2 regions of the Lelliottia amnigena genome follow, and region 2 is predicted to be linked to the other one. Evidence: riboswitches for the same ligand, from Rfam matches in the RefSeq annotation. Region 2 holds a riboswitch; the other holds the start of a gene.

Region 1 (3,122 bases), 1.9 Mb from region 2:
ATCCGTCGTTAACGGCCCCAGCGTATAGAACGGCGCTTCGTGGCAGTGCTCCAGCTCTTCGGTCATGTTGCGGCGAATCATCTGCATCGGGACGTGGCCTGGACCTTCGATCATCACCTGCACGTCATATTCCCACGCGATTTTGGTCAGTTCGCCCAGCGTATGCAGCTCGGCAAATTGCGCTTCATCGTTGGCATCGCGAATGGAGCCAGGACGCAACCCATCGCCCAACGAAAGAGATACATCGTAGGCCGCACAGATTTCGCAAATTTCGCGGAAGTGTTCGTAGAGGAAATTTTCCTGATGATGTGACAGGCACCATTTCGCCATGATAGAGCCCCCGCGCGAGACAATTCCGGTCAGACGCGTGGCGGTCATCGGGACGTAGCGCAGCAGTACGCCTGCGTGAATGGTGAAGTAATCAACGCCTTGTTCCGCCTGCTCAAGTAACGTGTCGCGGAACGCTTCCCAGGTCAGATGTTCCGCGATCCCGTTGACCTTCTCCAGTGCCTGATAGATCGGCACGGTTCCGATAGGAACGGGGCTGTTTCGCAAAATCCACTCGCGGGTTTCGTGGATGTAGCGCCCGGTAGAGAGATCCATGACCGTGTCTGCCCCCCAGCGTGTAGACCACACCAGCTTCTCGACCTCTTCTTCAATGGATGACGTCACGGCGGAGTTGCCGATATTGGCGTTAACTTTCACCAGGAAATTACGGCCAATAATCATTGGTTCAGATTCTGGGTGATTAATATTGGCGGGGATGATGGCGCGACCTGCTGCCACTTCGTTACGGACAAACTCGGGCGTGATGTTCTCCGGCAGGCGCGCGCCAAAACCTTCACCCGGATGCTGGTGGCGAAGCACTTCGCTGCGAATACGTTCACGGCCCATATTTTCGCGAATCGCGATAAATTCCATTTCCGGGGTCACAATACCCTGGCGGGCATAATGCAGCTGCGTGACGCATTTTCCTGATTTCGCACGTTTTGGCGTCAGCAGACCGGTAAAGCGCAGTTCATCAAGCCCCTCATCTGCAAGGCGTTCTTGAGTGTATGCGGAACTGCGAACGGTGAGCGCCACGGTGTCATTACGCGCGTCAATCCAGGGCTGGCGCAGTTTTGCCAGCCCTTGTTGAACGTTGATGGCAACGTCGGTATCACCATAGGGGCCGGAGGTGTCATACACCGGGACCGCTTCGTTATCCTCAAACTGCGGATTTTCTTTGCTGCCGCCGAGAAGCGTCGGACTGAGCTGGATCTCACGCATGGGCACGCGGATATCAGCCTGTGAACCGGTAATATAAATGCGTTTTGAGCTCGGGAAAGCAGTGCCTTCGAGCGTATCGATGAAGTGTTGTGCTTGTGCGCGCTGTTCGCGGCGGGTCAATTTTGCAGACATAGCTCATTCCATAAAAGTAAAGGAAGTGGCTTGTCAGACAACGGATGAACCAAGAGGAGATTACACTTCATCACTCAAGCGGCCTCTGCGCTGGCTGCCTTCGTTCACCTCAGTCACTTACTCGGTAAGCTCCTGGGGAGATGCAACTTGAATGGTTTTGTGTAATGGGTTTTGACTCTTGTTCCCTTCGCAGGTATTAACCTGATCAGGTTCCGCGGATCCCGAATTAACGGTCTCAGCCCGGCTTACGCACTGGGCACTCCGACAAGAATTTACACGTATTCTTCATCTGTCCAAAAAGCAGCGTGAAAAATTTCGTGTAATGCCCCTCCAGAGAGGGTCGTGTTTGTAAACTACGCGTTAACGATTAATAACTCAAGCAGGTCGCGCGACGTTATCTTCGTTACTGGCTTTCAAATTGTGGTCCAGCACGAGGGCAATCAGCTTATCTTCCAGCGTAAATCGCCCTTCCAGGGCTTCGCCCAGATCGGACAGCACCTGCTGTAATTCCAGATAGTTATCCTGGTCGATCGCGTTTTCGAGCGCGGAGTCGTAATAATCCATAATCTGCTGGGTGTTCGCTTCCAGCTGCGGATAGAGTTTTGTCGCCGCTAAATACGGATTCGTTCCTTCCATTTCACGGATAATACGTTCATAAATATTGAAATGGCCGTCGGAAAGGTAATCCACCAGACTCTGACAAAAATTATCCAGCGCTTTTTCATTCAGGCGCATATAGGATTCTTTGCCAGGCTTAATGCCAACCAGATTATAGTAGGCAACAAGCAATTGTTTACGCACGTGCAGCCAGCGATCGACCAATTTATTACTTCCTCCAACGCGCTCTGTCAGGCTTTCTAGCTGGTTTAGCATGTTTGACTCCGCAAGGTTAAGGTTAAAAGCTGCCCGCCTAAATTTGTAAGAATATTGTTATCAACATGCCTGTGAAGCGAAGGTAGTGCAATAGATATGGATCGTATAATTGAAAAATTAGATCGTGGCTGGTGGATCGTCAGCCATGAGCAAAAATTATGGTTGCCCGCCGGAGAGTTACCTTACGGCGAAGCCGGGCAATTCGATCTTGTGGGGCAATCGGCATTAAAGATCGGTGAATGGCAGGGCGATGCTGTGTGGTTGATCCAACAGAATCGCCGTCAGGATATGGGATCGGTACGTCAGGTGATGGATCATGATGCGGGGCTGTTTCAGCTGGCCGGACGCGGGGTGCAGTTAGCCGAATTCTACCGTTCGCATAAGTTCTGCGGTTATTGCGGTCATCCTATGCATCCAAGTAAAACCGAATGGGCGCTACTGTGCAGCCACTGCCGTGAGCGCTATTACCCGCAAATTGCACCGTGCATCATCGTTGCTATTCGTCGTGATGATTCGATTTTACTGGCGCAGCATGTCCGCCACCGGAATGGTATTCACACGGTACTGGCTGGATTTGTTGAGGTCGGCGAAACGCTTGAGCAAACCGTCGCGCGTGAAGTGATGGAAGAGAGCGGGATTAAAGTCAAAAATCTGCGTTACGTTACCTCTCAACCGTGGCCCTTCCCGATGTCACTGATGACGGCCTTTATGGCTGACTATGACAGCGGCGAGATCGTTATCGACCCGAAAGAGTTGCTGGAAGCAAACTGGTATCGCTACGACAATTTACCGCTGTTACCGCCACCGGGCACCGTGGCGCGTCGCCTGATAGAAGATACCGTGGCAAT
Region 2 (3,122 bases):
TACTGTTTTGTTACAATGTAAAGGTGTTGGGGAAGGGGAAGTAAGACGATGTTTTTGCTGTGGTTTTATTGTATCAAAACACAGAAAAAAATCTCACAGATCCACACACTCAAAAGCCGCGCTGATGAAAGCGAAAAAGGCGGCTTTTTCAGCCGCCCATTCGTTACTTCTGAATGACCTGAAGTAATCCATTATCTCTGCCCTGCGTCTTATTCCATGACGCATCGGTAATTCCGTTTTCGTCCAGGGTAATAGAGAGAACATATCCCGCGCCTTTAATTTCGTAAGCATTGGCATTGAAACGTTTTACTGTGGCTTTTTTGCCATTAATAGTGGCAGTAAAGAAGCCATTACTGGCCGTTGCATGAATTCCATTTGCCGAGAATGACGCTTCACGTAATGGATCGGCAACGTGTGCGGCCTGCGCATGTTGATCTACACCATGATGATGATGCTTATTATCATATTGCTGCGCGTATACATCTGAACGGTTGTACGCATTCTGAAGTGCTGCGGCGCGGATAACATTTTGATTATCATGCTCAACTTTATAACACGTATCCAGGCTTACACCCGTACTTGTGCAATTGGCAATGCGCTGTGATTCTGTCGTACAACCCGAAAGCGTCGCCGCGCATACCAATACCGCTAATATCATCTTCATCATTCATTGATCCTAATATATTTTTATAAAACGACACTGTGAAATAACCTGGCTGTTTCCAGGTTTTTTGTAGTGGTCAGGCATTTAAAGTGGTTATTTCCATAATGACGAGACAATGAAATCCCAGTCATTGGCTGATGCAATTTTCTGCCATATTGCTAACCGTATTTTTATATATCACGCCGATAAAAATCCCTGTGCCGACTAGGGAAATTGATACGATTGCCGAGGCAATAATAAGTTTTAACATTTGCTACCATATTATTAGAAATCATTCGGTCTATAGCGGCTCTTACACAGAAACTAAGTGGTTACCTTGGGCAACTATCCCGTAATTCGCTTCCACTGCATTTGATTTAGATCACGTAATATACGAATGAATAAGTAATTATGGGTTGATTGATTATTAAATATGATGTTGTTTTAATTGGCTTTATTTTGTTTGTAATAGTCTGAAGAGTTGGGCGTGAATAGGGTTTTGTTCATGGATGAAAGATTATTAACCCTAAGAAATCAAGGATATTTAATGTTTACATATATAGGGAATGACACTACCTAAGTACGCCTGAAATAATAAATGTTTACAGCATTTTATGCTCGGGAAAGAGGGGGCTAAGACGCTTGCTTAAGATAATCACTTCCTCTACGCTGTCCCGATTACTGAAGTTTTAGGTAATTTGACTCGGGGTGCCCTTCTTTGTGAAGGCTGAGAAATACCCGTACCACCTGATCTGGATAATGCCAGCGTAGGGAAGTCAGGTGACTTTTAGGGTTATCGCTTCTTCGCGCAAGGCAGGAGCGAAATATGCAGCTTGACCGACTCGATTTACACGCCTTACATCACTTCCGCACGCGTTCCCCGCTCACACACTGCATGACCAACGATGTGGTGCAAACCTTTACGGCCAACGTTTTGCTGGCACTTGGCGCGTCTCCCGCAATGGTGATTGAAGCCGAAGAGGCTGAGCAATTTGCCGCGATGGCTGATGCTTTACTGATCAACGTCGGAACGCTGACCGCGCCGCGCGCGCAGGCGATGCGTCGGGCAATTGAAAGTGCGGTGGCCGCTGGGAAACCGTGGACGTTGGATCCCGTCGCCGTGGGTGCGCTTGCGTACCGCACCCGTTTTTGCCAGCAAATCCTCACACTCAAACCTGCGGCGATCCGCGGTAATGCCTCGGAAATTCTCGCGCTTGCCGGTATGAGCGCCGGTGGGCGAGGCGTTGACACCACCGATACCGCTTCCAGCGCCTTGCCTGCCGCGATAGCCCTTGCCCGACAGACCAATGCCATTGTCGCGGTGACGGGCGAAGTGGATTACATCACCGATGGGCAACGCACGCAGACCATCACCGGGGGCGATGTGATGATGACGCGCGTCGTGGGGACCGGCTGTGCGCTATCGGCCGTTGTCGCGGCAAGCTGTTCATTGCCTGGCGACCGGCTGGACAATGTTGCCGCGGCATGCGGGTTTATGAAACACGCCGGAAGCGTGGCTATCAAACAAAGCCGTGGACCGGGAAGCTTTGCCTGCACATTTATTGACGCACTCTGGAACCTGGAGGCGCAGGCATGAAACGTATCAACGCATTAACCATTGCTGGCACCGATCCGAGTGGTGGTGCCGGGATTCAGGCGGATCTGAAAACATTCTCCGCCCTTGGGGCGTATGGCTGCTCGGTCATTACCGCACTGGTGGCGCAAAATACGCGCGGCGTGCAGTCGGTGTATCGTATCGAACCGGATTTTGTCGGTGCACAACTGGACTCTGTGTTCAGCGATGTCCGCATTGATTCCACCAAAATCGGCATGCTGGCAGAGGCGGATATCGTGGAAGCGGTCGCGGAGCGCCTCAAACATTATCGCGTTAAAAACGTGGTACTTGATACGGTGATGCTGGCGAAAAGTGGCGATCCGCTGCTATCTCCCGCTGCTGTCGAAACTCTGCGAAAACACCTTCTGCCACACGTCGCGCTGATCACGCCAAATTTGCCGGAGGCGGCGGCGCTGCTGGATGCGCCTCATGCCCGTACCGAGCACGAGATGAAAGAGCAGGGGCGCGCACTTCTGGCGCTTGGCTGCGAGGCAGTGCTGATGAAAGGCGGCCATCTTGACGATCCTGAGAGCCCGGACTGGCTCTTCACGCGTGAGAGTATCCAGCGATTCACCGCGCCACGCGTCATGACCAAAAACACCCATGGTACCGGCTGCACGCTATCGGCAGCGCTGTCTGCACTCCGCCCACGTCATGATAGTTGGGAGGATACGGTGAAGGAGGCCAAAATTTGGCTATCGCGCGCGCTGGAAAAAGCTGACAGTCTCGAAGTCGGTCACGGTATTGGCCCGGTTCACCATTTTCATGCGTGGTGGTAATGCCCCGAACGAGTATACTGGATAAGGATTTTCGGCCTGGAAAAGAGAGATGGAACAAGCGCATACCCGATTAATTGCTCAGCTA

The links. Region 2 has a riboswitch for thiamine pyrophosphate ahead of thiM (hydroxyethylthiazole kinase). Riboswitches for the same ligand answer to the same signal wherever they lie in the genome.
Region 1: it holds a riboswitch for thiamine pyrophosphate, as region 2 does, so the genes downstream of both, thiC (phosphomethylpyrimidine synthase ThiC) here and thiM (hydroxyethylthiazole kinase) in region 2, are expected to answer to the same signal.

Annotation. Positions count from the first base shown of each region.
Region 1 is NZ_CP077236.1:2,086,136-2,089,257, forward strand. Features, by position in the region: gene thiC (phosphomethylpyrimidine synthase ThiC) at 1-1,401, opposite strand, end outside; TPP riboswitch at 1,567-1,675, opposite strand; gene I6L74_RS09785 (Rsd/AlgQ family anti-sigma factor) at 1,777-2,274, opposite strand; gene nudC (NAD(+) diphosphatase) at 2,371-3,122, shown strand, end outside.
Region 2 is NZ_CP077236.1:235,990-239,111, reverse strand. Features, by position in the region: gene I6L74_RS01175 (hypothetical protein) at 164-667, opposite strand; TPP riboswitch at 1,338-1,434, shown strand; gene thiM (hydroxyethylthiazole kinase) at 1,470-2,240, shown strand; gene thiD (bifunctional hydroxymethylpyrimidine kinase/phosphomethylpyrimidine kinase) at 2,237-3,037, shown strand; gene I6L74_RS01160 (GntR family transcriptional regulator) at 3,087-3,122, shown strand, end outside.